Regions from separate parts of the Paenibacillus sp. J22P59 genome, predicted to be linked through region 3. Evidence: predicted binding sites of a transcription regulator. Region 3 holds the regulator's gene; each other region holds the start of a gene.

Region 1 (7,579 bases), 630 kb from region 3:
TGCAGCTTGGATGGCTATCGTCATCATTAGCCGTGAGTTCGCGGTTACAGGCTTGCGTCAGATTGCCCTACTTGAAGGAAGCGTTATGGCAGCAAGCAAATGGGGCAAATGGAAGACTGCTATTCAGATTACCATGATTATCTCACTTTTACTGAACAATTTCCCGTTTTCCTTTATCGACTTTCCGTTTGACATCATTACCAGTTGGGCGGCTGTTGTCATTACCCTTTACTCGGGTATAGATTACTTCTTGAAAAACAAACATTTAATTCCTGTTCAATAAGCAAGAGAAATATAGGGCATCTTTCCATTCATATGGGAGGGTGCTTTTATTTACCGTGCAATATCTATCTAGAGGAGGACGAACAATGAAAGCAGAGATTATCGCGGTTGGTACAGAATTATTACTGGGTCAAATTGTGAATACGAATGCCCAATATTTATCGCAGGAGCTTGCTTCGATCGGCATAGATGTGTATTACCAGACGGTTGTGGGAGACAATCCGGAGCGCATTCGACAAGCTATTGAAATTGCCCGCAGCCGCGCGGATTTACTGGTCTTCACAGGGGGACTTGGACCGACACAGGATGATTTGACCAAAGATGTCTTAGGCGCTTACTTGAAGCGCAGCTTGTCCATTCATGGTCCTTCTATGAAGCAAATCGAAGACATGTTCAGCTCGCGAGGCGTACATATGGTCGAGAGTAATAAGAGACAGGCTACTATGCTGGAAGGGAGCACTCCGTTAGATAATAAGGCTGGCCTTGCCGTAGGTAATGCGCTGACGGTGGATGGGACGCACTATGTACTGCTCCCAGGACCGCCTCGTGAAATGAAGCCGATGATGGAGGGGCCGGGGAAAGAATGGATTCGGTCTATACTGGGCGGGGAACAGCCGCTCTATTCAAAGCTGCTCAAGTTTGCAGGAATTGGCGAGTCGAATCTGGAAGACAAGCTGATTGATTTAATTGAAGGGCAGACAGATCCTACGCTAGCTCCTTATGCCAAGGAAGGTGAGGTCGCTATTCGGGTATCTACCAAAGCACAGTCCGAGGCAGAGGCCCAGCAGAAAATCGATCTGACAGTGAAGGAAATTAAACAGCGCTTGGGCGAGCATCTGTACGCGCAGGAGGATATCCCGTTAGAGGCAGCGGTTATCGCTAGTCTGCGCTCTACAAGACGCAAGCTGGCGAGTGCGGAGAGCTGCAGCGGAGGCTTGTTAGCCGAGCTTATTACGAGCATACCTGGGAGCAGCGGGGAATACACCGGCGGCGTTGTTACTTATACTAACGAGATGAAGCATAAGCTGCTTGGCATTCCTATGGCACAGCTGCAAGGGGAAGGCGCTCCAGGAGCGATAAGCGAATCGACTGCAGCTCTGATGGCCGAAAGAATTATGGAGCTCTCGGATGCTGACTTTGGCGTTTCCTTAACGGGAGTAGCTGGGCCAGCAGAGGCCGAGGGCAAGCCGGTAGGCCTTGTCTATTATGCAATTGCCCAAAAGGGAAAAGCTACGGCCGTACACACTGCCAAGCTTAGAGGAAGCAGAGCGATGATCCGCCAATATGCGGTCAAAGCTGCATTGTATAAATTGTGGCGAGCTCTGCATGCCGATTCGGACAGTAACTAAATGTAATATTCTAGTTATTAATGGGTTGTCAATTTTTTTGGCGAGGTTTATAATAGACCTATTGACGGAAGAACCGTGGCGAAGATTACTTTGCTGCGGTTTTTTGTTGTCTAAATGAAGGAAGGGATGATAAGGAAAGAAAAAAACCGAATGTATGTTCGAAAAAAGACTTGGCAAGGGAACAGAAAAGAGGTATCATTAATATATAAATAACGAAGGATGTGAGTTAGTTGTCGGATCGTCGCGCTGCTTTAGAGATGGCTTTACGTCAAATCGAGAAACAATTTGGAAAAGGCTCCATCATGAAATTAGGAGAATCGACTCACATGCAAGTAGAAACCGTGCCTAGCGGTTCGCTTGCTTTAGATATTGCATTAGGTATAGGCGGATTGCCAAGAGGTCGTGTTATTGAGGTGTACGGACCAGAATCCTCTGGTAAAACAACAGTAGCTCTGCATGCCATTGCAGAAGTACAACGTGCAGGCGGACAAGCTGCTTTTATTGATGCAGAGCATGCTCTAGATCCGTTATATGCTAGTAAGCTAGGTGTTAATATTGATGAATTGCTTTTGTCTCAGCCTGACACAGGTGAGCAAGCTCTTGAGATCGCCGAGGCTCTTGTGCGCAGCGGTGCTGTTGATATCGTCGTTATCGACTCTGTTGCAGCACTCGTTCCTAAAGCCGAGATTGAGGGCGACATGGGTGATTCCCATGTCGGTTTGCAAGCGCGCCTGATGTCCCAAGCGCTGCGGAAGCTATCTGGTGCAATTAGCAAGTCCAAGACCATTGCAATCTTCATTAACCAATTGCGCGAGAAGGTCGGCGTTATGTTTGGTAACCCTGAGACGACTCCGGGTGGTCGTGCCCTGAAGTTCTACTCCAGCGTACGACTTGAAGTACGTCGTATTGAAACGATTAAGCAAGGCAATGACATGGTTGGTAACCGTACTCGTATCAAAGTTGTGAAGAACAAAGTAGCTCCACCGTTCAAGCAAGCAGAGATCGATATTATGTATGGTGAAGGCATTTCCAGAGAAGGCAGCCTTGTTGATATCGGTACGGAATTGGATATCGTGCAGAAGAGCGGCGCTTGGTTCTCTTATAATGGTGAGCGTCTAGGTCAAGGGCGTGAGAATGCCAAGCAATTTTTGAAAGACCATAAGGATATTGCTGCTGTCATCGAGAAACAAATTCGTGAAGCAAGCAATTTATCCGCATCGGCACAACCGATTGAGTCCTTATCACAGGATGACGATGATGATTTTGATGAATCAGAACTTGATTAATCGTATAAGCTAGGAAGCAGACGCCGTCCCCATGGGACGGCTTGCTGTTTTTTGCAGAACGGCCGCATAATTAGAATGGAGCGGAGCTATGACCATTGAGATAAAAGCGATAGAACGGGACCGCAAGGACCGTCATCGCTATGTGATATATGGCGAGGGAGAAGAGCCCCTATTGTCCGTCCATGAGGATCTGTTGATCAGCCATCGCTTATTGAAGGGGCAGACATTTACAGAGGATCAGCTGGAGAAGATAAGGAATGAGGATCAGCGTTACCGGGCCTATGCGCTGGCAGTTGGCTATTTGGGACTGAAAGCGAGAACGAAGAAACAAATCGAGCAATTTTTGACTCGCAAGGAGCTTGAGCCGGAACACATTGCTTATGCACTGGAACGTTTAGAAACGGAACAGATTGTGGATGATGATGAATATGCCCAGCAATTTACTAAGCAGCGCATTCGCTCTGGCCTAAAAGGGCGTAGGTGGATTAAGCAAGAGCTTCAGCAAAGAGGCGTGTCGTCTCAGGCAGCGGCTAAGGCGCTGGGAGATATTGATCGTGAGGATGAATTAGCGGCTGCTGTCCTTGCTGCTGGCAAGAAATGGCGTTCTCTTAAGGGAGAGCAGGTCGATAGAAGGCGGAAGCTTATTGGTTTTCTCATGCGACGCGGTTTTCCTGGCGATGTCATTCAGGAAGCGGTTAAAGCGACGATTGAAGATGCGAAATTGGATGAATTGGAAGATGATAATGGGCTTTTGCTTGACAATTGATTTTACCAAAAGATAAAATGAATTTGTATTCCTTCTATATCAAATCAATTTTCCTTCCAAAAGTTGATTTGAAACGATTATTTTCGTCAAATAGTTAGAAGATCATTCGGTATTAAAAACCGGCTAAAAAAAACCTAATATCATCCCAAGCGTTTGCCTTGGTGAATGCAACGAGGAGGTGAACAAGATGAACATTGTTTGGGTTGTGTTGATCTGTCTCGTTGTTGGCGTTATTTTCTTTGGGATTGGTTATTTTACACGAAAGTCGATTGCGGAAGCCAAAATTTCTAGTGCTGAGCAAGCTGCTATCCAAATCGTAGAAAATGCGAAGAAGGAAGCAGAAGCCCAGAAGAAAGAAACCGTGCTTGAGGCAAAAGATGAAGTCCACAAACTCCGTACGGAAGCTGAAAAAGAAATTCGAGAGCGACGTAATGAGGTTCAGCGTCAAGAACGACGTTTGGTCCAAAAAGAGGAGTCGCTGGATAAAAAGTTAGAGGCGCTAGAACGCAAAGAAGAAGTAGTGGCCAACAAAGAGAAACGGATCGATGATACACAAGAGCAGATCGATTCCATTTATAAGCAGCAGCTTAGCGAACTTGAGCGTATTTCCAGCTTGACAACGGAAGATGCGAAATCGATTATTTTGTCCAACGTGGAACAGGAAGTTCGCCACGAGACAGCACAAATGATCAAGGAAATCGAGCAACAAGCGAAAGAAGAAGCAGACAAGAAGGCGCGTGACATTATATCGCTTGCCATCCAGCGTTGTGCGGCTGACCATGTAGCCGAGACGACTGTATCGGTCGTATCGCTGCCTAATGAAGAAATGAAAGGCCGCATTATCGGACGTGAAGGACGCAATATCCGCGCATTGGAAACATTGACCGGTATCGATCTCATTATCGACGATACACCGGAAGCGGTCATTCTGTCCGGCTTTGACCCGATTAGACGCGAAATTGCCCGTACATCTCTTGAGAAGCTTGTCGCTGACGGTCGGATTCATCCTGCTCGTATTGAAGAAATGGTTGAGAAATCTCGTAAAGAAGTCGATGAGCGTATCCGTGAATACGGGGAGCAAGCTACTTTCGAGGTTGGCGTTCATGGCTTGCATCCGGACTTGATCAAGATACTGGGAAGGCTCAAATACCGGACAAGTTATGGTCAGAACGTGCTGAAGCACTCGATGGAGGTTGCTTACTTGACCGGTTTGATGGCAGCAGAGCTTGGCGAAGATATTACGCTAGCTAAGCGTGCAGGATTGCTGCATGACATCGGTAAAGCACTTGACCACGAAGTCGAAGGCTCACATGTCGAGATTGGCGTTGAATTGGCTAAAAAGTACAAGGAGCATCCTGTTGTCATCAATAGTATTGCTTCCCATCATGGCGATGTAGAAGCGACTTCCGTTATTGCAATGCTTGTCGGCGCAGCAGATGCATTATCAGCTGCTCGTCCAGGCGCTCGCCGCGAAACACTCGAAACCTATATCAAACGTCTGGAGAAATTGGAAGATATTTCGGAGTCGTTTGAAGGTGTTGAGAAATCGTACGCGATACAAGCGGGTCGTGAGGTTCGTGTCATGGTACAGCCAGAGAAAATCGATGATACGGAAGCGTTCAGACTTGCTCGAGACATTACGAAGAAGATCGAGAGTGAACTTGATTATCCGGGACATATTAAAGTTACGGTTATTCGTGAGACGAGAGCAGTTGAATACGCGAAGTAATAAAGATAATCAAATAGGCAACGTTGAAAAGTGGCTGCTCGTCAGCCACTTTTCCCGTCTGCAAGGGTATAAGGAAGAGGAGAATCAAGACATGAACGTTCTATTTATCGGTGACATTGTAGGAAGCGTAGGACGCAATGCGGTAAAACGTGTACTGCCTGCATTAAAAAGCAAATACAACCCGCACATCATTATCGCTAATGGCGAGAATGCTGCGGCAGGTCGAGGAATAACGTCAACCATTGCGAAGGAATTTTTCGAATGGGGCATTCATGGGATTACAATGGGCAATCATACTTGGGACAATAAGGATATATTTGAATGGATAGATGAGGAACCGAGAATCGTTAGGCCTGCCAATTATGTTGAAGGCACCCCAGGTCAAGGCATGGCGATAATCAAAGCAAACGGGAAGCAGCTGGCAATTATTAATCTACAGGGCAGAACCTTCTTGCCTCCGATTGATTGCCCATTCCGCAAGGCTGATGAACTGATTGAGCAGGCAAGCCAGCAGACAAATCATATTTTGGTTGATTTTCATGCCGAGGCTACATCAGAAAAAATCGCTATGGGCTGGCATCTTGCAGGAAGAGCCTCTATCGTAGTGGGCACGCATACGCATGTTCAGACGAATGATGATACGATTCTGCCTGGAGGAACAGCCTACTTGACAGATGTAGGCATGTCGGGTCCGAAGGATGGCGTTCTAGGTATGGATCGCGAAGCCGTACTGCATAAGTTCATTACGCAGCTGCCAACAAGATTCGTTGTCGATGAAGGAGCTTGGCATTTGCATGCGGTATCGGTACATATCGACGATGCGACAGGTGAAGCAACTAAAATTCAAAAAATCCGGCTGACAGAAGATGAGTGGCTGCTCATGCAATAAGCGGGCAGAATAGGAATGCTCTATTTCTCATCTTTGAATCTCCGAAACTTTTAGACAATTCAGAACAATCACGCAATAAAAGCAGGAATTATTTGGCCTCTCTCGAATACTATTTAATAGTGGAATCCATCATTCCCGAGGGAGGTACTTTTTTATGGATGTATTAAAAGTTTCAGCAAAGTCTAACCCAAATTCCGTTGCAGGTGCACTGGCTGGCGTTCTTCGTGAACGCGGCGCAGCTGAGCTGCAAGCCATCGGGGCAGGTGCACTGAACCAAGCGATAAAAGCAGTAGCGATTGCTCGAGGGTTCGTTGCTCCAAGCGGGGTGGATTTGATCTGTGTGCCGGCATTTACCGATATCGTTATTGACGGAGAAGACCGTACAGCCATAAAATTGATTGTTGAGCCAAGATAGCCCTCCCTCTACAGGAGCTCAGGGTTAAACTGGTTCGCTCGAGCCTGTTTACAAAGTAGACAGGTTTTTTGCTTTGTTGAGGGGTTATGTACATAGTGAGGTGACGATTCAGGTGAGACAACAGTTAACTGATTTTCATTGTGATGCCTTATGCAAATTGCTCATGAATCCAAAGTGGTCATTCACTGGCAGCGAGGTAGAAGGGCTTGATGTAAGCTACGAGCGCTTGAAGCAAGCGGGTACTCAACTGCAGGTTTTTGCAATTTATATACCAGAGACATTAAGCGGCAGAATAGAACCTATTCTGGAAAGTATAGATCGGTTCCACCAGCATGTGCTTGCCTGTCCTGATATGAGGTTCATTCAGACGAAGAAGGATTTGTCCACAAGCTTGGCTCATGGGAAGATCGGAGCTATGCTATCGCTTGAAGGGGTAGATGGATTGCAAGGCAATCTGTCGCTTCTACGCGTCCTGTATCGGCTTGGTCTTCGTGCTGTAGGCCCAACATGGAATAATGCGAACTGGGCCGCAGACGGCGCTATGGAGCTTCGTGGAGGCGGTCTCACGGCTAAAGGAAGAGATTTGGTACGGGAATGCGATCGCTTGGGTATTATAGTAGACGTATCTCATTTGTCAGAGCAAGCATTCTGGGATACAGCGGATTTAGCTGCCAAAACGATCATAGCTTCTCATTCTAATGCTAAGGCGATTATGAATCATCCCCGTAATTTAACGGATGAGCAAATAAAAGCGATTATTGCTCTGCAAGGGCTGATCGGGATCACTTTCGTACCGTGGTTCGTAGCGGGCGGGGAGCGAGTAACGATTGATGACGTATTGCGGCATGTAGAGCATATTTGCG
Region 2 (7,579 bases), on a different contig from region 3:
AGCAGTCGATCTATATCATCCACATGCAAGCCTGTTGTAGGCTCATCAAGAATATACAGTGTCTTGCCTGTGCTGCGACGGTAAAGCTCTGAAGCCAGCTTAACGCGCTGCGCTTCCCCACCAGACAGCGTAGTAGCTGGCTGTCCAAGCTTCATATAGCCTAATCCAACATCCAGCAGCGTCTGAAGCTTACGATGAATGCGTGGAATATTCTCGAAGAACTTGCAGCCATCTTCGATGGTCATCTCTAGCACCTCGGCAATATTCTTGCCCTTGTACTTCACTTCAAGCGTCTCGCGATTATAGCGTTTGCCCTTGCAAATCTCACATGGCACATAAACATCAGGCAGGAAATGCATCTCGATCTTAATAATGCCATCTCCTCGACAGGCCTCACAGCGCCCGCCCTTCACATTAAAGCTGAAGCGTCCCTTCTTATAGCCACGCACCTTGGATTCATTCGTCGTCGCATACAAATCACGTACATCATCGAATACTCCCGTATACGTGGCAGGGTTCGACCTTGGAGTACGTCCAATTGGAGATTGGTCAATATCAATAACCTTCTCCAAATGCTCCAAGCCGCGAATTTCTTTGTATACGCCAGGGCGAGTCCTCGCTTTATTCAAGTCGCGCGCAAGCGTCTTATATAAAATTTCATTCACAAGAGTCGACTTGCCTGAGCCGGATACACCTGTCACCGCTGTAAATATTCCGAGTGGGATCTTTACATTGACTCCTCGCAGATTGTTCTCCTTCGCACCACGAATCTCCAGCCATCTATCGCTTGGCTTCCGGCGTTCAAGCGGTACTTCGATGAACTTTCGGCCGCTCAAGTATTGTCCCGTAAGGGAATTGTCATCCTTCATAATCTCGGCAGGGGTACCCTCAGCAATCACCATGCCGCCGTGAATACCGGCTCCGGGACCAATATCAATAATATAATCAGCAGCAAGCATCGTATCTTCGTCATGCTCGACGACGATCAGCGTATTGCCGAGATCCCGCATATGCTCCAGCGTCTCAATGAGACGGTCGTTATCCCGTTGATGCAGGCCGATGCTTGGCTCATCCAATATATACAAAACGCCCATTAAGCTCGAGCCTATCTGTGTTGCCAAGCGAATCCGCTGTGCCTCGCCGCCAGATAATGTACCAGCTGCACGACTCATGGACAAATACTCCAGCCCTACATTAACAAGGAATCCAAGGCGGCTGTTGATTTCCTTAAGGATTAGTTGACCGATTTGGCGTTCTCTCGCATCAAGTGACAAAGAGTCAAAGAAACGTTGTGCTTCACCGATCGAGAGCGACGTCACATAAGCAATATTCTGAGTATTGATTGTGACGGCGAGGCTCTCCTTCTTCAGCCGCTGGCCTTTGCAGCTGCCGCATGGCTTCGCACTCATATAGCCTTCAATATATTCACGCATCGAGTCAGAAGCCGTATCGCGATAGCGACGCTCCAAGTTGTGTACGATGCCTTCGAAGGGCACATAGGCTTCCTTCCGATGACCGAAATCATTCTCATAAAGAAAACGTACCCGTTCCCCGCCAGTACCATACATGAGCTTCTTCATTTGCTCTGCAGTAAGCTCTTCCACCGGCACATCCTTAGGAATGCCATAGTGCTCACAGACAGAGCTTAGAAATTGCGGATAATAATTGGATGTACTGCCTGCCCAAGCCGAAAAAGCCGCCTCATTAATTGATTTGGTGCCATCCGGGACGAGCAAATCTGGATCGACGACCATCTTGACCCCTAACCCATCGCATTCCGGACAAGCGCCATAAGGGCTATTAAAGGAGAACATTCTCGGCGCCAGCTCTTCTACGCTGAAGCCGCATTCCGGACAAGCAAGATTAGAGCTGAACAGCAGCTCCTCTTGATCCATGATATCAATAAGAACGCGGCCATCCGCCAGCTTAAGCGCTGTCTCTATCGAATCCGCCAAACGGACTTCTATATCTGATTTGACAACGATACGGTCAATAACCACTTCGATGCTGTGCTTTTTGTTTTTCTCCAGCTCAATCTTCTCACTGAGCTCTCGAATCTCACCGTTCACTCTTACGCGGACATAGCCCTGCTTCTGAATATCCGACAGCAGCTTCAGATGCTCGCCTTTACGCCCGGAAATAAGCGGCGCTAATATTTGGAGCTTCGTCCGCTCAGGGTATTCCATAATCCGGTCGACCATCTGCTCAACGGTCTGTGAGGTAATTTCTATTCCATGCTCAGGGCAATGGGGCTTGCCGATTCGAGCAAACAGCAGTCTTAGGTAATCATAAATCTCGGTTACAGTACCGACTGTAGACCGAGGATTACGGCTCGTCGTCTTCTGGTCAATAGATATAGCAGGGGATAAGCCCTCTATAGAATCGACATCCGGCTTCTCCATCTGTCCAAGAAACTGTCTGGCATACGCAGAGAGTGATTCTACATAACGGCGCTGCCCTTCTGCATAGATAGTATCAAACGCCAATGAGGATTTGCCAGAACCGCTAAGCCCTGTAAGCACAACAAATTTGTCGCGCGGTATGGTAACATCAATATTCTTCAAATTATGGGCGCGCGCACCCTTTACAACGATTTTGTCGCTAGCCAATCTAATGTCCTCCTCCTACTACCCTCGTCTAACCTTCAACACGCAGTTCAAGCAAAGCGTCACGCAGCTCGGCAGCCCGCTCGAATTGGAGATTCTTCGCGGCATCCTTCATCTCTGCTTCCAGCCTTTGGATCAAGGATTGGCGATCCTTCTTCGACATTTTGTCGGTGCCAACCCCGGTCAAATAATCCGCCTTCTTCTCCGCGACCTTCGTCGCCTCGATCACATCATTGACCTTCTTGCGAATCGTCTGCGGCGTTATGCCATACTTCTCATTATGGGCTAACTGGATCGTTCTCCGCCGCTCCGTCTCTTTGAGTGCTTTATCCATGGAATCCGTTATTTTATCGCCATACATGATTACGCGGCCTTCACTGTTACGTGCCGCCCGACCAATCGTCTGAATCAGGGATCGCTCCGAACGCAAGAAGCCTTCCTTATCCGCATCAAGAATAGCGACAAGAGATACCTCTGGCAAATCAAGCCCTTCCCGCAACAGATTAATACCGACCAGCACATGGAAGGTACCTAGCCTTAAATCACGTAGAATAGCGATCCGTTCCAGTGTCTTAATATCCGAATGCAAATAACGCACCTTGATGCCGATCTCTTTGAAATAGTCCGTTAAATCCTCCGCCATCTTCTTCGTAAGCGTCGTTACGAGTACACGCTCATCCTTCGCTATCCGATCCCGAATCTCTACAAGCAGATCATCGATCTGGCCTTTCGTAGGCCTCACTTCAATAATAGGGTCAATTAGACCAGTTGGCCTGATAATCTGTTCCACCATAGTTGGACAATGCTCCAGCTCATAAGGTCCTGGCGTAGCAGATACGTAGACAAGCTGTTTTACCTTTTTCTCGAATTCTTCAAACTTCAAAGGCCGATTATCCATCGCCGAAGGGAGACGGAAGCCATGATTGACCAGCATTTCCTTACGTGCTCGGTCACCATTGTACATCGCCCGAATTTGCGGCAGCGATACATGCGACTCATCAATAACGACCAGCATGTCATCCGGAAAATAATCCATCAGCGTGTAAGGCGTTGCCCCCCGCTCTCGGAAGGTCAATGGCCCTGAATAGTTCTCGATCCCGGAGCAAAAGCCCATTTCTGCCATCATCTCCAGGTCATAGCGCGTCCGTTGCTCCAGTCTTTGCGCTTCAAGCAGCTTGCCATCCTCTCTTAGCTCAGCCAGCCGTTCCTCTAATTCTCGCTCTATATTCACAAGAGCAACCTTCATCGTCTCTTCTTTGGTAACAAAGTGAGATGCCGGAAAAATAGCGACATGCTCGCGCTCGCCAACAATCTCGCCAGTTAATACATCGATCTCTGTAATCCGTTCAATCTCATCCCCGAACAATTCAATTCGCATCGCCCGCTCATTATTGGCAACAGGAAATATCTCAACAATATCACCGCGGACACGGAACGTTCCGCGAACAAAGTTAATATCATTGCGCTGGTATTGAATATCGACAAGCTTATGAAGAATCGCATCTCGAGACTTCTCCATCCCTACTCGCAGGGAAAGGACCAGGCTTCCGTACTCCTGCGGCGAACCGAGGCCATAAATACACGAGACGCTCGCTACAATAATAACGTCACGCCGATCGAATAATGCACTGGTCGCTGAGTGGCGAAGCTTATCAATTTCATCGTTAATGCTCGAATCCTTCTCAATATAAGTATCCGTCGATGGGATATAAGCCTCTGGCTGAAAATAATCATAATAACTGACGAAATATTCAACGGCATTATCCGGAAAAAACTGCTTGAACTCACTGCATAGCTGAGCAGCAAGCGTCTTATTATGTGCAATCACCAATGTAGGCCGATTCAATTCTGCGATCACGTTCGCGATGGTGTAGGTCTTGCCTGTACCTGTCGCACCGAGCAGCGTCTGATGTCTTTCGCCGCTTTGGACGCCTGCCAAAAGCTGGCGTATCGCTTCAGGCTGATCGCCTTGTGGTGTATATTCCGATTGCAAATCAAATTTCTTGGGTATTGGCTCCACCATTATTTCCATCCTCCGTCCCCATATTTCTCTATCCATCATTATAGTCAAAATTCCGCAAAACAAGCAGAAAAAGTTATTTAAAGCAGTTCGAAGCGAATGTTTGTTCCCACCAATATTATAGTCTCATAAGAGTGCGATTGCAATTCTTAGTTATAAGACCACACTTACTAGGTTTGGATGGGCTAAACATAGTTCATAAAAGGGAAAAGGCTCGTTCCTAAGCGCTTGCACTTAGAACAAAGCCTTTCCTATCATCTATTTAGTGTGGTTTGGAAGCTCCATTGTTATCTCCAAAAGGGGATGCTGCTCCTCGACGATTCGCAGTCCTTCTTGTGCGAAGCAGATCAAATAATGAAGAAGGCTCAGCCGAAGCGTAATAGTTCGCTTGCTCATCCGGTACCAAGATTACGCCAAGCTGATGATGCTCTCCCGCATAACGTGCCCGCTGAACAAACTTCACTTCGCCTGCAAGATTGAGCACCTCCAGCTTGCAAAGCGCAGAATTGCTTTGCAAAGCTTCATGCAGGTCTTCCTTTGTAAAGACACGATTGCCGTTGACCTTGGCAATAATTTCACCAGCAGCCAGGCCTAATGCCTCTGCAGGCGTTCCCGGAACAATACCCAGAATGCGCAGGCCGCGCTGATCATTCACGAACAACGGACTTTGCCGCGCTTCGAATGAACGGCTTCTCCATATAATGACTTCATGAAGCAATAGCGAGCAGAGTGCCGTGAGCGGCAGAAGTACCGGCAGCCACCATGCCAACAATGCAGCGCCTGTAAGCAACAAGCTGAACAATAGCAGCCCTTTGGCTGCATGGCGTGCTTTCTCACGCGGCAGCATAGAACGGGTCAGTTCGCTAAAGCCTATAATCATTGGCAGGGCAATCACCGCCCAGCCTTGTGATCCATTCATTCCAAGGAGAGTATCCCACGGCAATCCGCTAGCTTCACCGCTTGCAGAAGGAACTAGCAGCAGTAGCGGTACCGGCCAGAATCCTTGCAGCATATAACCGCCGACCAACTTGCCTCTTTTGCCTTCCAGAAATAACGGAGTTGCGAGCTTATCCCCTTGCTGTTTAACCAGAAGCGCTTCAGCAAGGTGGAGCAGAGCAACCAACAGAAAGAGGCCGACCATGTCAATCTGCTCTAACGACCTTGCCATCGCACCTAACCAGTTGCTTTGATCAGCTAGAGCCGTCCAGCCCACTATCCATTGCAGCAGACCAAGAACACCAGCGCCATAGGCAAAACACAGATAGCGGATGCGGAACAGCATGAGTATGAAAGCCGTGCACCAGAGCCAAATTACGGCTTCTGAAGTTAAGCTTATGCCAATAAATACACTAATAATAGATGCGCCTATCCCTACTCCCAGTCCAGCGAGCAGAGCACGGCCTAATAGTCTAGGCCATTGATGGAGCTTGACGGCAAATAGCTGCCTCTCAAGGCGAATCTGCCGGGTATATTGCAAAAGAATAAATAAAACTGAAATATAGTAGAACGGCTGCGCCAGCATTTGTATGGCCGCCCATTCAAACTGTCTCAGTAACGCCATTGCTGTATCCACCACTTACACTCCCATCCCTTGCAAAAATAAAAGGCTGACTCCGAAGACAGAGTCAACCTTCTATTCATTCGACATGAGCACTCTATTTCCTGCCAACCGCCTTGAACGCTTCATGCAGCTGCTTGTCGTTCTTCTCATCCTTCAGCCACTTGATAACCGCTTGCTCCAGCGCCTCTGCCGTCTTCACATCAATAGCTCCTGTTGCCGGCAAGCCAGCATCGCCTTGGAACCGTTGAAGCGCAAGCTCCGTCTCCAAACTGAAATAACCGTCCTTGCGCTTAGGCTCATAACCCAATCCTTCAAGCATAACCTGTGCGCTCCGGACCTGATCGCCCAGCATATCTTTATGAAGCGTATTTGCAATTGAGATTCGAGCTGCCGTATATAACTCTGACGGAAGCACCTCTATCGTTGGTTTGATGCCTTTCTTATGAATCCAATTCCCATTCGGCGTTAACCATTTGGCAATTGTCATCTTCACTAGGCTTCCGTCTCCAAGCGTCTTGTTATAGCTAACCTGAACGGTTCCCTTGCCAAAAGTCGTCTCGCCGATCAGAACGGCATTGGCTTTCTCCTGCAGGGCCCCTGCTAATATTTCTGACGCGCTGGCACTGCCCTTATTAATTAAGACAGCAAGCGGATAAGGCTTCTTCTGTCCTTGGGAAAGGGTGCGTTCACGTTCTCCATCCCGATTCTCAACCTGCACGACCGGCTCTCCGTTTGGCAAGAATGTTTCAGCGATCTCCACAACGACCGGTAAAACACCCCCAGGATTATTGCGCACATCAATAACGAGACCCTTGAGCCCCTTATTTTCTAGCTGTGCCAGCTCCTCCTTGAAACGTTCTGCGGTATTCAAAGAAAACTGCCTTATTTCAATAAGGCCTATTCCATCATTGCCAATACGGGCATATACCGTCTCAACGTCAATATCATCTCGAACTAGAATAAGCTCGATTGCCTCTGCGAAGCCCTCTCTCTGAATTTGCAGCTTGGCTTTCGTGCCTTTCGGGCCGCGAATTTTCCCCACTGCATCATTCAAGGTTAGTCCATCGAGCTTATCTCCGTTCACCGACAAAACAACATCCTTGGCGCGAAGTCCCGCCCGTTCTGCAGGAGATCCTTTAATAGGAGCAACGATAACGACCTTCCCTGTCTCCAGAGTTACCTCAGCTCCAATGCCTGTGAAGGAGCCTTCAATAGATTCAGAGAAATGCTGCGCGGTGTCCTTTTCCATATATACGGAATACGGATCCTGAAGCGAGGTCATCATTCCTCTTACCGCACCGTCAACCAACTCGCCCCGATCTATTTCTTGAAAATATTTCGTTTCAATTAAATTCAGAACCGCGTTAATTTTGGATAGCTCACCTTTATTTA
Region 3 (7,579 bases):
AGAAATCGGCTTCAGATGCTCCAAAGAGATATAGAATGATTCGATATTCTGACCTGCAAGGGTCGTGCCCATCGGTTCGATTGTTCCGGATATCATGAGAGGCAGCTCAAATCCGAGCTTCTCATAAGCATTGCGTATGCCGAGGCTTCCTGCCTTAACATTCAGCGTATCCTGTGATGTCTCCAGAAGAATCGCGTCAACCCCTGCTTCCATCAATGCAACCGTCTGTTCATAGTAGCTCTCGACAAGCTCTTCGAAGGTTACGCCGCCAGTAACAGATAAGGTCTTAGTCGTGGGGCCAAGCGCCCCTGCTACGAACCTTGGATGTTCCGGTGTAGAATATTTATCTGCTGCTTCGCGAGCGATTTTAGCTGCCGCCAAGTTAATTTCTCTTGCTTTCTCAGGTATATCATATTCAGCAAGGACCACGCTCGTAGCACCGAACGTATTGGTTTCCAATATATCTGCCCCTGCTTCCAAATATTTCTCATGAATGTCGCGGATAACGTCAGGACGTGTCAGAACGAGCATTTCATTACAGCCATCGAGCTCTTCGCCGCCAAAATCATCAGCTACGAGATCGGCTTGCTGGATCATCGTCCCCATCGCTCCATCAAGTATGAGTATCCTTTGTTGCAGCATTTCTTGTAAGGTCAGTCTAGACAATTATGTGCACCCTTCCTCCGAAAATCATTAACAAATAGTGTAACAGAATCCCAGCTAAGTGAAAAGGAGATCCATCGACAATTGTTGACTTTTGCTATATAATTAATTATATCATTTAATTTCTATGGGAAAAGAGGGAATGTTCATGGCTGAAATTCGAATTCGCAATACTGAACAAAGAATTACGGGCGAAGAGAACGTCCGGGCATTTTTGGAAAGCCAAGAGGTCTTATATGAGCATTGGAATGCTGACAAACTTCCTGCGCATCTGCACAATAAATTTATTCTTTCTGATGAGGAAAAATCCGAAATTCTATCTGCATTTGATGTAGAGATTCGCGATCTGGCAGAGCGCCGCGGTTATAAAACTTGGGACATAATCGCGCTGTCTGATTCGACTCCCAACCTGGATGAATTGCTCAAAAAATTCGAGCAGGTGCATACTCATACAGAAGATGAGGTTCGTGCCATTACTGCGGGTAAAGGTATATTCATTATAAAAGGAAATGAGGAAGTTGGTTACTTCGATGTTGAGCTAGAAGCTGGCGACGTCATTTCTGTTCCCGAGACCATTCCTCACTTCTTCACATTGATGGATAACCGCCAGATTGTTGCCGTTCGCCTCTTCATTGAGACAGAAGGCTGGATCGCACAACCATATGATGATCCTGCATTCAACAAAGCCTAAGTCAAACGAATAGCAAGGAAAGCCCCTCCTCCATCTCTCGATGAAAGTGAGGGGCTTTTTTTGCATGAATTTTCGTTAAGCTTCAAGCAGCTTCAGCAGCTCTTCTAAGTGAGCGATTTCGTGAGTTGGAATGATATCATCATTTCTTACCATATTCTCACGGTTAATCCATACAGATGTCATGCCGATTGTGTTCGCACCCAGAATGTCTGTCGTCAGCTTATCCCCTACCATAATGCCATGTTCAGGCTCCACACCAAGGAGTTCAAGCGCATGATGGAAAATGGCAGCAGCCGGCTTTCCTTGTCCGAATTGCCCAGAAATAATAATGTGATCGAAGTAAGGTGCCAGCTCAGGCACCCCAGTCAGCTTCTCCTGTTGCAGATCAGGAGAGCCATTTGTCAGAAGCAAAAGCTTATACTTGCCTTTCAAAGCATCAAGCACTCGGAATGTTTCCTCATACACGATCGGACGGGCACGACGCTCCGCAGGGAACTGCTCAGCAAGCCTAGCACCGAGCTCAGCATCATCTACACCGAGTGAACGAAGACCATTCGTCCAAGCCGCTTGGCGATAGCCTGGCGCCAACTGCTCCAGTTTGCGGAATTCCTCCTGCTCGCCTTCACGGAAGTTCGCCCACAAGCCCTCGAATGGATTGATTCCAATCAACTTGGTGAAAGCAAAAGTATCATAAGATTCATATAGCGCTCTAGCTTCGCGACGAACAGCCTCCTCTAATTGCAAAGGATCTACCCCCGCAGCATCTGCACCTGCTTGACAGGTTACATCAAAGGCTTCCTGTACACTGCGCGCATCCCACAACAGCGTATCATCCAGATCAAATAGAACCGCTTGTTTAGCCATTATTCTCTCTCTCCCACTTTATCTATTTTTGCACTACAGGCAGATTATGTACCTTTGCAAATTCTTGAAGTCGAGCTCCGATTTCATCAGTAGGATATCGGTGCATCACTTTCGAGAATACCCAGTTCGAGCCTTTGTCCTGCTCGATCATGACATAGCCCTTTTGAAGCGTAATTCCTTTTATTGAAGCGACATACAATTTTTTATCCCCGGTGAATTTACGTGTCTGCACGTAGTCTTTGCCTACAGCAAGATAAGGCCGACGGAAATAGAAAGTAGCCGCAAGGAAAATATAAGCAGCAACGGTAACCCAGAACATCGTCGTAATTTCGAATGCAGGATTACCAATTGAAAGGAATGCATATGCCCCTATGAACAGCAAAAGCAGAATTGGCCCAATGAAGCTTCTTCCTTTGTAGCGATCGACTTTCTCAGCGGTTGCTGTAATACTGCTAACTCCCTGTTTTTTTCTTTGTTTATTAATTTTGTTCGAATTCTTGCGCACCTGGCGCTCCCATGTACGTGACAATGAACTTCCTCCTCTTAGGTTTAGAACGTCCTTCTGAACTTTGTAATAAATCGGTTAGGATAATCGTCAGGCAAAGCGCTTATCGCATCCAGCTTGTCCCATGCTTCCTGTGGCATCGTCCAACCGATCGCACCCATATTGTCTTCATACTGCTCCAACGTGCTTGCACCAAAGATTGGCGATGTAATCCCATCGCGTGCCAGCAGCCAATTCAATGCAACCTACGCTGGGGTTTTATCAAGAAGCGCTGCCACTTCACGAACCGTATCAAGGACCATAAAATTATGTTCATTGGCTCGGTTAGTCCATGTGCTCTCACCGCTTTGCGCGCTAGCTAATCTCCCCTCGGTCGGCTGTATGCGTTCATATCGACCAGTAAGAAAACCGCTGCCAAGCGGTGCCCAAGGAATGATCCCTACCTTTTCCTCCAAGCACAGCGACAGCATCTCCAAATCCATTTGCCTGCTCACCAGACTGTACTGCGGTTGAATCGAGACGAAACGTACATACCGATTCGCGTCGCTCCATGCGAGTGACTTCATTAGCTGCCAGGCTAGAAAGTTCGAGCAGCCAATATAGCGAACCTTGCCAGAGGATACAAGATCATCGAGGGTGCGGAGCGTCTCTTCGATCGGTGTCGCATGATCCCAGACATGAACCTGATACAGATCGATATAATCTGTCTGCAGACGTCTCAGACTCGCTTCAATTCCATCCATTATATGCTTGCGTGATAGACCGACACCATTCACATCCGGTCCAGTCTTCATTCTCACCTTGGTTGCCAGAACGACCTCTGAACGACGATTCTTAATCGCTTTACCGACAATTTCCTCAGAACGACCATCCACGTATACATCAGCCGTATCGAGAAAATTGCCACCTCGCTCCATAAAGCGATTGATCATTTCAATCGAATGTTCCTCACTTGTCGTATTCCCGAATGTCATCGTTCCAAGACTCAGCTCAGATACCGCGAGTCCGCTTCTACCCAGCAATCGGTATCGCATGGATCTTTGTTCTCCTTCTGCTTCTATTTCTATATGAATTATAGCAAGAAGCGCTTATTTCTTTTCTTCTTCATCCTCAACCCATTTAATTGTATCTAGTTGTTGACGGAAGTTTCCTCTGAAATTAGCCATGTATTGCTCCCTAAGAGCAGCACGTTCAACAATTTCTTCCTCCGTTAACCCCACCGTTTTATTTTTTCGCGACAATTCATTAATTCGCGCAATAATTTTCTCCATAACAAGCTCACCTTTCTTGCTGTGTCTTTAATGTAATAAAATCCTCTCCCTACTTTTACATTTCACACATTCAATTGTCAAGGCAATGACCTAATAATAGGGAGGAATTCACGCTATTTTCACATGGCTGGCTTGATTAATGATTTCATTCGTAGTTTCTGCATACGTTCCCTATACAAGTACGATTACATAAAAAAAGGGTGGTCAGGATTAGTCCCAACCACCACAATACTCAATCTATATCTATATGCAACTCACTGTTCCCGTCCCCAATCAAGGAATGATTAATTCTTGTCCCGGCATTAAGGTAACTGATGTCAATTGATTGCGCTCTTTAATCTCGAAGACCGTCTTGCGAATATCCTTCGTGTTATCCGTATAACGACCTGCAATATCCCATAGCGTATCACCAGATAGGACAATAACAACCTCTTCGCCTGCCTCAGGATTCATAGTATGGACAGATGCCATACCCTTCATGATTAAAAAGCTTGTAAAAAGCAGCACAAACACAATAATGCACACGATCAGCTTTGCTAAATGCTGTTGTAACTTGAACCAACCAGAATGCAGCCTATTGCCTACTGGCACAGTCGCTTCCTTATGAATAGATTTATAAAATGCAGGATTCATCATCATTATCATCGCCCCAAACGTTTGTTCTGTTTTGAGAATAACACGAACAAACGTTTGCAGTCAATAAGCAATGCGAACTTTTGTTTTCAGAACTTATGTTTGTACGAACTCGGGTTCTATGTTATAATTTTCTACAAATCTATTAATGGAGTGATTTCATTGTCGAAGATTTCTAACCGCCAACAGGCGATTCTTGCATTTATAAAGAATGAAGTCCGGGAGAAAGGATACCCGCCTTCCGTTAGGGAAATCGGCGAAGCAGTCGGTCTCGCTTCAAGCTCAACCGTTCATGGTCATCTCGATCGTCTAGAGAAGAAGGGGCTCATTCGTCGTGACCCTACTAAACCACGTGCTATTGAGATCTTGGACCAAGAAGGCGTCGATGGCATTATCCATCCTTCAGTATCACATGTACCTATCGTCGGCAAGGTCACTGCCGGTGTCCCTATAACGGCAACTGAGAATATCGAAGAATATTTCCCGCTCTCCTCGCATTTTGTAGGAGATGACGATGTGTTCATTCTTAATGTTATTGGTGAGAGCATGATTGAGGCTGGTATACATAATGGCGATTATGTCATCGTACGCCAACAGCAGACAGCCAATAACGGCGACATTGTCGTGGCTATGACTGAAGAAGACGAAGCAACGGTAAAGACATTTTACCGTGAGAAAGACCACATTCGCCTACAGCCTGAGAATTCCACTATGGAGCCGATACGCTTGCAAAATGTCACGATTCTCGGAAAAGTTGTTGGATTGTTTAGAGACTTCCACTAAGTTATGAAGTGAAAGAGGCTATTGTCACACCTTCGATTATCATCGAAATATGACAATAGCCTCTTTTTATGGAATATAAGCTATAATAAGTATAATCAAGCCAAAGGAGTGATTGTTTATGAGATATAGAGCCGGAAAAGCTTCAATTATCTGCCCCTGTTGCCAGAACGATACCTTCGACAAAGATTATCGCCAACTAAACTCAAGAGGAGCAACTTTCTTTGGAATGGACTGGGCTAATCGAAATGCTGCAATACTCGTTTGCCGAAATTGCTCTTATATTGCATGGTTTATGAGAGAGCCAGAATTAGAGAAATAATGGTGCCCCACCCTATCTCCTTCCCCTAACTTCGTTATTCACCCGAAATGAGAACGCCAAATGTTGAATGGCAAATTAATACCGCGTTTAAGATCACTAGCACTAGAAATGCTAATTCATAATGCAGCGACATTTAGGTATTTATTTTTTGTGTAAAATAATAACAAACCTATATGATCATATTACTGTATTGGAGTGAGTAAATGTGGAAAATATATTTAATAACCCTTCTTACAATTATTTGGATTGCAGAAAAATACAAATATTCAACTACTTATATGAGCAGAAAATTGATATGAAACATCTTTATTATGACGCTTGGGAATCACACTTCGACGTATTTAATCAAATCATCCTAAATAGAAGACGTAAATGGTCATACTATTCCAAAGTAGGAAGTAGCAGCAATCTCTTTGGTATAAACCATGTAGTAATTCCATTTAATGATTTTAATAGCATAGAAAATGAACTCTCTCAATTAATAAATCTAGGATTTACAATTTTCATTTGGGTCGACAATCAATTTGTTACACACAGAAAGCTTGATTCAGCTTTGAATCACTCTTTCGTTATTACGGCTATGGATAAAAGCAACTTTACAATTAACGATCTTCCTTTTAAAGATGGCCTCCAGTATACGATTCCACAAATAAGAGATGCATGCAACCACGCTTTTCTGAAAAATATCACATATATTGACTTAAATCATTATTCTATCACTGAAAATGCTGTGAAGTTCATTGAAGGAGAATTCAAAGACCTGATTCAAACTTTAAAGAGTGAGGACAGCTCTATCCTATATAATTATTTAAGTAGCCTGATATCTCACGGGGATGATATAACTGAAGAGCTCCATGATTTATTACCTTATATTGATGATGCGTTATCTATTATAGCGGGATCGAGATATTTAACTGCCTGCTATTTACAAACCTTAGACGAAAGTTTAGGACAATATGCCGATATATGTTTTCATTACGTAAAAAAAATAGAATTATTAAAGTTAACGTTAATGAAAAGCAACATGACCAAAAAAATTAAACATCATAAAGTCATAAATCTATGTACGAAATTGAATCTAATGGAGCAAAATTTAGTTACAATACTTAAAAAAGCTGCCCTAGGTGAACTAAAACAACTTCATTCCTTTATCCATCCTTCTGAGTTATCTGCCCCTCCTCAACTAAAACATATTGCCTCTAGCAATACTAGTATAAAAGTAAGTTGGGAAGAGCCCGCAGACCTGTGGGTTCAATCTTATGATGTTTACCTCGATGGAATATACATAGATACCACCCATTATACCAACTATACTTTAACTAAATTATCTCCAGATTCACATTATGAAATTAGTGTAAAGACTAGAGATTATTTCAATAATATCAGTGAACAAAATACGTCTATTTCATTAAAAACTAATAAGAATATCGACTCGGATAATCTTGCCCTGTATAAACCTGTTTTTTCTTCTTCCGATGAAAATGAAATTTTTAGTTCTGATCATGTAGTAGATGGTACTAGTGATAGTCGGTGGAGCAGTCTACCTGGAATTGATCCTCAATGGCTTTATATTGACTTGGGTAAAGAAACAAGCTTCAATCGCATTATTCTCGAATGGGAATCAGCGCATGCACAAACTTATCATATCGAAGTTTCAAATGATGCTTTAGACTGGACTATTATTTATACGAATCAAAATTGTAAAGGGAATACTGAAATACTGAACTTCAACCATCAAGAATCAAGATACGTAAGAATGTCTGGATTAACACGCTCGACTGAATTTGGCTATTCATTGTGGAATTTCAAAGTGTTAAATGTTAAACAATAAACCCAGCATGCCGTTTTTT
Region 4 (7,579 bases), on a different contig from region 3:
CTGCCCTGTCCAGTAAATCATAATACGTTTATCTAGATTGCTTAGAGCCGCAAGCTCCTGCCCATTCCCTGACCAGCTAACGTTATAGCCCTGTGGACAATATACAATGGGTTCTAAGCCCTCTCTTTTATCAACATAATCGGTCATTAGGCGGTTTAGCAGTGCTACAACATCTTGGTTACTGCCAGATCCAAAGTCATCGTTTAGAACATCAATACGCCGAACACCAGCATTATATAGCTGATCAAACTTTTTAGTTAATAGAGTATAACGTTCCTCGTACTGAGCTGGATGTGTCGCTATCGTTATTCCTCTAAAAAAGGATTCTAAATGTACAGACCAAACAAATTTAACCTTTGTTTCTTTCCCTACTTCCACAAGGTCTTTTATCTGGTTGATTTGAGCCTCGGGGTATAGTTCTGCCCATTTGGATCTATGATATTCATCCCCTTTTGCGGCATATACATAGCTATTCATTTTTACATCTCGGGAGCTGCGCATTAAGCTAGCACGCCCTTCATGCTCCCAAGCGCCATAAAACCCTTCTACAATACCGCGGTACTTCATTTCAGCCCAATCTTCAATATGAACCGGCAGGAAATACCGTCCTGCAAATGAGGAAAACATCATCTGGAGAGTTGCAATACCATAGAAGGCACTATCTGTGTCTTTCCCTAAAATACTAATAACGCCTTCCTTGGCATCTAACCTATAAGAGTCAATTTTATTAAATAGACCAGGATTGATATTCGTTGCATTAGCACCATTGACGTAATTGTCAACCATCCCGCCTGAGCCTGATATTCCTACTAAAATATTGGTTTTGTTAGCGTCAATCTGGCTGCTTTCCGTATAAGTTAAATTATATTTATTCAGAATTTCTTTTAGAAAGTCTTTGGTATACTTATCAATTCCATTGGTACCACCTTCAAAGACCAGATTTACTCCATTACCTAAAGTAAAACGTTCTCCTCCTAAATAGGTTATAGAATGCGGCACAGGATAAATTTCATACTTATCTTCATTGTCAGAAAACCCTTGTTTTAACAGTGTCGGAACACTAGCATCCGTAGGCGGTACAAATGCATTTACTGGTGCAACGGTTGAAAAAAACGATGTTACACATAACATCGCACTCAAAACAATTAAACTTACTTTGTTAAGCCTGCTCTTGGAATTCATCTTTTGCCCCATAAAAAAACCTCCCAATGGTATGTTTTTAGAAGCAGACTCTCTATTTGGTATCTGCCCTTAAAAATGAAAGCGCTTTAAATTTTATAAAAAAAAAACAGCCTTTTTCAAGATCATTGATCACTCCTTCATATAATTATAAAGCTAGTGTCTTTATCTCTTTCAGGGTAAGCACAGCATAACACAGGTCAATTTTAGAAAAAAGTATGAAAATTTATACAACCTTTTTTAGCTTAATCATTCACTCTACATATCAATTCTATCTTTTTTCTGTTAATTTCGATAAATATATACAAATTATGCATGCAATATAACTGAAAAATACGAATTATTTCAATTAAACATCAAACTTTATGCAAACAATATTTAAGGGATACACATTCGTGTATCCCTTAAACAGATCTATCTTACTAATCAACTCACTAATAAAAGCTATCGGCGCGGAATCCTTAGGAAGCCTCTAGATCATGCGTAATCTCCTATAGGAGACGAGGTCATCTAACCGTCTGGTAAGAGAGGCTTATGGCTCCAGAATCAAATGTCTTGTTTTCGATAAGTTTAAGATTGACCTTCTCCTTGATACCTTGGAATAACGGCAAGCCGCTTCCGATCAGGACGGGAGAAACCGTAATTTTATACTCATCTATTAAATCAAGCTGCATAAGGTAGTGTGCCAACCTGGGACTGCCGAGGATGACCATATCCTTGCCTGGCTGCTGTTTGAGGTTCTTGATTTCTTCCTCGACATCTTCGTTCACCAGTCTGGAATTGTTCCAATCGACTTTCTCCAACGTCGTGGAAAAAACGATTTTGGCTGTCTTTTCTATCCATTCGGCATGATTCCGTTCATACTCCGAAGCTGATGGGTTCGAAGGCACAGATGGCCAGTAACTATGCATCATCTGATAAGTCCCACGTCCCCAAATGACTGTGTCGGCAGTACTCAGAATTTCTTGCGCATGTTTCTCCAAATCAGTATCGTAGGAAACCCAGCCAATGTCCATTTCACCGTTCGGCCCTTCTACAAAACCGTCAAGCGATGCGTGCAGAAATAAAACGAGTTTTCTCATGTTCGTTTCTCCCTCGATTTCGAATTTATTGCTCGATTTTTTGACCGTTAGCCCGCGTATCGTCCTGCATTTACGTTCATTATAAATCATTACGTTACGTAAGGTTCAAGTGAAAATCTGATGTTTTAAATCTCTATGTATGCACGTTCAATATCCTCAATCTTGAACCATTCCCCATCAACCAGAAACCCTTTCATACTATCAAGACGTTCCACTATGCCCACAATTTTAAGCTGCTCGAATTCGTCATACATATAGACAGTAATTGCTTGCCTCAGTTGATGGGAACTCATCAGCGCCCTTGAGACCTCTTCCCACTCTTGCAAATCCAATTCTTTACGCACACGTCTCTTCAACTCGTGGTCTTGATATCTAATCGTCTGAACATGCTTAGGCAGCATCATTCGACTACTCTCCCATAATCCGTTTCCTTCAAGCTTTGTTCTCATTTATAGTGACCTCCTATCTACTCGGGGCGATGCAGTTTGTTCCTATTATATACGAACATTTGTTCCTTATTCAATGAATAATTTTTGAGCAAAATAAAAAAGCTGCCTACTTGTATCGGCAGCCTTCCTCGTTCACAGAACATTGATCATAATGCAATATTAACAACATTTGGTATTTTGTCTCGAGTGACACTAACCTTTATGACAGTACCTGTACTAAATGTGCGTACTTACATATCGACAGTCCAATCTTTATACTCAAAAAGAGAAATTAATAAGAATTAAGGAGGACAAATCTTTGAGAACTCTTGTTATCGTAGCACACCCAAGCATAGAAACATCCGTCATAAATAAACGATGGGTAGAAGAACTCAAAAAATATCCAGAAAAGTATACTGTTCACGAATTATATGTGGTATTCCCTGATGGAAACATAGACGTGGAAAAAGAGCAAAAATTGGTTGAAGCTCATGGCAATCTTGTTTTACAGTTTCCTATATATTGGTTTAATTGTCCCCCTCTCCTTAAAAAATGGCTTGACGATGTTTTAACTTATGGATGGGCATATGGTTCAAATGGAGGCGATCATTTAAAGAATCGCAAAGTTGCTTTAGCAGTATCTGCGGGTATTAAAAAAGAAGATTATAGTGAAGAGGGAAGATACGGCTATACACTTGAACATTTATTATCACCTTTTGAATCTACTTTCCTATACTGCAATGCAAATTATCGTTCGTTCTTTGCGTATTATGGTACGGAAAATGAGCCTGGTGAAAATGTGCCTGGTGCAGAAAAAGAACCTTCTGCAGACCAAATGGACAAAAGCTCAATAAATTATTTAAATTTTGTTGACTACCTTTAAAGCTAGCTTTATTAAAACTGTTATAAAAAAAGAAGTATTTCCTTGTTCAGGAGATGCTTCTTTTGAAATAAAAAAATAGCTATGTCTACCTGTTTTTTTCTCCCCACTCGCACATCATATTTAACAATGGAATGAGAGAAAGACCACGTTCAGATAACGAATATTCAACTTTTGGAGGTACTTGTGGAAATTCCTTACGTATGATGAGACCATCTGCTTCCAACTCTTTTAACATGATACTTAACGTCTTAAAGGATATGGTACCTATAAATCGCTTCAACTCATTAAACCGCACAACCTTATTTTCAGACAACTGATACATAATAGTCATCTTATATTTACCGCCTATTAAGGACAACGTGTACCCAAAGCCAGTGTCTTTTATTATCACGCCAGTCGGAACACAGGTTTCACTCACAAGTAACACTCTCCTTTTGATAAGTATATGATATAGATGTTCATCTTACACCTGGTTGATTCCACTCTAGCGCATCGTATGCAGATCCGTAAAAACAAATCGAAAATGATACTATATCTGAACTTATTTTCTCAACAAAAAGTAAAGCCCTCCGTGGTCGTGTTGTATGGACAGTTAAGTTAAGTGTTATTTTTTTGAATCAATACACTGTAAGGATCATCCTCATTATATGGATAGCCCTCGTAGTATTGATTCAGATATTCCGGAGGGTTGTGAACTTCTATTTTAATGGTAACATTCTGAAGCTTAGAGGACTATCGCTATCCGATAGCGTAATCGACACTCGGCACCCATCCTTAATTTTCATATATTCAGAGGAATTCCTTTTAGTTATTTTGCATAATTTACGCCTCCGAATCCATTAGACCGATGAATTCTCGGATCGACTGTCGTCTATATTAACGAAGGCATAAATGAACCCAAACTAATTTGACGAAGAGGTGTTTTGAAAATGGCATTAACATCCGCATTCACGAGCTTCAACCTGCCTGTAAGAAATGTGGAACAATCGAAAGCGTTCTTCACCGGACTCGGATTCGAGCTCAACCAGCAATTCCCCGATAACGAGAATTCGGTAGCCATCGTGATCGGCGACAACCTGCAGGTCATGCTGATCAATCAAGCATTCTTTAATACGCTCACGGAGAAGGAATCCGTCGATACGAGCAAGTATGCGCAGATGACGATCGCATTGGCCTTCGAGAGCCGGGAAAAGGTCGATGCGATCGTGAATACCGCGGTCTCTTTGGGCGGGACATTGCACGCTGAACCTGAAAATCATGGGGCCATGTATCATTGGGGCTTCGTGGACTTGGACGGTCATCTGTGGGCCATAAACTACATGAACCTGGATGTGGCACAAGGTTAAGGCAAACGGAGAGCACGCTCCTTACTAGGGTTTAAAAAGAAAGACGCCGGGCATCTTCCCCGGCGTCTCCTTCGCGATTCGTAGAGTTGTGTTAACATACTGTCATTGTTTACGTAATTAGAATCACTCATAGCTGCTTTTGAAGCTTTGATTTTAGAAAGGCAATATTCAAACCTTCAACATACGTAGCCTTCAGGGGTGTAACTATCGTTTCCCGTTAGTTTTACCTCTCGATGTAATTCTTATATATTTCTCTAGCCGCTAAATCAATTTCACATAGTTTTTCATTCTTAGTTGGACTCATAAATAATCTTAATAAGTCTGGTCCGATTTCCTTTTTAACTTCATTCGGTAAATTTGGTATAAGAAAATATATACACGAATACTGCCAACCATCATCACCGCTATTTAATACCATTCTTATTTGTGGAATAATGTCTTCTGGTCTTGATAATGCAAGGATTGTGCATAGTTCCTGTGCAATCGGCCAGTTACAATCTTGAGTCCATTCGAACAGTTTTTCTATTATCGGTTGAAGAGAAAAATTACCGGAAGCAATCATTCTTAACTTATTTATTGCCTCCATGTCAAATTTGTCTTTGGGAACTAACTCTTCTATGGGGAACAGATAAACCCTCCTCTATCGTACTTCTGTTATTGCCACTGGAGCAATCGCATGATCCGTTCAACTAAAGTTCCTCGTTAGCTCAACTGACTGCATCAATTTATGAGAGGAAGTAGCCACGTATTGCGAGTTTATCTGCCCGATTTGGCCGACACGGAAAAATAACTCATCTCAACGGGTGAGACGGACTTTGGTTTCGGTTCCCCCATCCTTTTCTCTAATAAGCCGTCTAGATCTACATCCGGGCAGTCCCGTCGGTATCTCCCCTCCTCCAACTTCATGTCGATAAAATCGACGATCTGCTGCAACGAGGCGATTTGGCTAACAACATTTTTCCGGTGGCTCGTTAAAAGTTCCACGAGTTCGGGATATTCCGCGGGATCAGTATCGGCAGAGACTGCCAAAAAAGGCCGCATCTCCTCTGGAGGCGCATGTTTCATCATTCGTAAAGGAAAAATACAACCTAGTAAAGCTGACAATTGTTATCAGTAAAGATAGAAATTAATGTCTTTGGCTACCGCTATTATATTTATTAGATTTTCGTTCTCCGTTAGCTCAATAGTCTTATGTTTTAATTAGAGTCGCTTCTTATAGTTGTGAGGCTTGCCGAACACCTAATGCAGTGACGTCCCGACGGGCTTAGGGGCTGAACGTGGTCACTCGCTTCTCAGAGTGACCCGGAGCGTCAATATGGTGTTAGCCGAAGGAAGTCCTGGAAGCAGCCATTGCATTTAAGGCGTTCTCAAAATAGCTATATACTTCATCTGCAATTCCCAGAAACTCTTCAACAAGTACATTACTATCCAAGTAACAAGCATACAGATAATCAACTAAAGCGGATTCAATCTCACAATAGTTTAATATGGCATTCTTCATCTTAATAATGTCATCTTGCCATAAACCTGTCTCTTCTAAAACCAAAGAATATAATGCACGAATTAATCTCTTAGAGTAACCTTTAATATATCTAGTTTTCATTGTGTTATCACTAGCATTAGAAAGTAAACTATGTATACGATCTACTTCCTCCTTGGTCTCTGTATTTAAGTCTAAAATGAACTCTGGAGAAATAATTATCGGTGGTACTTTTTCACCAACGTCATGACCATATATGCAAACACAAATTATCTTTACCCAAAAACCCCACTCATTTGGTTTACTTAATACATCATCAATCGAGCAAATTATCGTATCAATCTTAGTTACTACTGGATATTCTTCCAAAAGCCTGTCTTTAATACTTGACAATCTTTCGTAATCAATATCTTTGGGATTTACACATACAATAGTAAAGTCTGCGTCTGACTTAAAAGGTTTAGCAGTTCCTTTTGGAATCGAGCCACACATATAAATGCTATGAATCTTACCTTTAAATTCGGTAAGTATATTATCTATATACTTATCAACAAAATCCTTATATTCACTTTGTATTACAATTCTATTTATAACTTTTTCTAATATCATATAGACTCCTCCAAAACAAAGAACTTCTTTCGGCTAACGTCTTTTTTGCGAACTTCGTAAATTCTTCATGACTTAAGTTATTCGCGAAATCATTCAACTAACCTGCCAGTTAGTTTTATGACGTACAGATTTCGAATACTTTAAACTAGACCAGCAACAATAGAGAAGGCTGCCGACATCATGCATCGGCAGCCTTCCTCGTTATCAGAACATTTAATTAATAATTCAAATACACTTATAACTTCAATGTGCACATTTTCGTTGGTACATCATTGTTATAAGTAAAGATGGAATTTAAAGTCTTTAGCGGCCGCTCATTTTCGAACGCAAAAAATGTGATCTTATTGTGATTATTAAAAAAATCACAATTGTATTCAAACCTTCAACATATGTAGTCCTTCTGGGGTATAACTATCGTTACCCGTTAGTTGAATAGTGCTTTATATTCCAATTTACTCTAATTAAAACACGCATTTTGAAGTATTGCTATCCATTAATTCAATAAAAACCTTAACCACTTCTATTAGTGTTATACTAAGATTAAATTAAAAGTTAGTCCTAGGAGGACGACA

Evidence for each region. The regulator LexA, encoded in region 3, represses DNA repair genes until DNA is damaged. The targets are predictions, from matches to a motif close to CGAACATATGTTCG.
Region 1: recA (recombinase RecA) is a predicted target of LexA. The motif match lies at 1,779-1,792, and genes of this name have one in related genera.
Region 2: uvrB (excinuclease ABC subunit UvrB) is a predicted target of LexA. The motif match lies at 4,723-4,736, and genes of this name have one in related genera.
Region 4: AC50YO_RS03850 (YolD-like family protein) is a predicted target of LexA. The motif match lies at 2,763-2,776, and genes of this name have one in related genera.

Annotation. Positions count from the first base shown of each region.
Region 1 is NZ_JBXENX010000001.1:121,273-128,851, forward strand. It holds gene pgsA (CDP-diacylglycerol--glycerol-3-phosphate 3-phosphatidyltransferase) at 1-283, shown strand, start outside; gene AC50YO_RS00645 (competence/damage-inducible protein A) at 369-1,631, shown strand; gene recA (recombinase RecA) at 1,862-2,917, shown strand; gene AC50YO_RS00655 (regulatory protein RecX) at 3,006-3,683, shown strand; gene rny (ribonuclease Y) at 3,871-5,412, shown strand; gene AC50YO_RS00665 (TIGR00282 family metallophosphoesterase) at 5,504-6,301, shown strand; gene AC50YO_RS00670 (stage V sporulation protein S) at 6,456-6,716, shown strand; gene AC50YO_RS00675 (dipeptidase) at 6,829-7,579, shown strand, end outside.
Region 2 is NZ_JBXENX010000010.1:14,132-21,710, forward strand. It holds gene uvrA (excinuclease ABC subunit UvrA) at 1-2,609, opposite strand, end outside; gene uvrB (excinuclease ABC subunit UvrB) at 2,638-4,629, opposite strand; gene AC50YO_RS17900 (PDZ domain-containing protein) at 4,889-6,187, opposite strand; gene AC50YO_RS17905 (S41 family peptidase) at 6,282-7,579, opposite strand, start outside.
Region 3 is NZ_JBXENX010000001.1:752,104-759,682, forward strand. It holds gene metH (methionine synthase) at 1-642, opposite strand, end outside; gene AC50YO_RS03370 (1,2-dihydroxy-3-keto-5-methylthiopentene dioxygenase) at 812-1,354, shown strand; gene AC50YO_RS03375 (HAD family hydrolase) at 1,430-2,218, opposite strand; gene AC50YO_RS03380 (hypothetical protein) at 2,241-2,747, opposite strand; partial or broken gene AC50YO_RS03385 (aldo/keto reductase) at 2,768-3,757, opposite strand; gene AC50YO_RS03390 (DUF896 domain-containing protein) at 3,812-3,994, opposite strand; gene AC50YO_RS03395 (LysM peptidoglycan-binding domain-containing protein) at 4,268-4,633, opposite strand; gene lexA (transcriptional repressor LexA) at 4,790-5,410, shown strand; gene AC50YO_RS03405 (discoidin domain-containing protein) at 5,935-7,560, shown strand.
Region 4 is NZ_JBXENX010000002.1:119,706-127,284, forward strand. It holds gene AC50YO_RS03840 (beta-N-acetylglucosaminidase domain-containing protein) at 1-1,194, opposite strand, end outside; gene AC50YO_RS03845 (dihydrofolate reductase family protein) at 1,686-2,261, opposite strand; gene AC50YO_RS03850 (YolD-like family protein) at 2,387-2,710, opposite strand; gene AC50YO_RS03855 (NAD(P)H-dependent oxidoreductase) at 3,009-3,572, shown strand; gene AC50YO_RS03860 (winged helix-turn-helix transcriptional regulator) at 3,658-3,990, opposite strand; gene AC50YO_RS03865 (VOC family protein) at 4,502-4,918, shown strand; gene AC50YO_RS03870 (DUF5071 domain-containing protein) at 5,142-5,546, opposite strand; gene AC50YO_RS03875 (MerR family transcriptional regulator) at 5,675-5,986, opposite strand; gene AC50YO_RS03880 (nucleotidyltransferase domain-containing protein) at 6,240-7,007, opposite strand.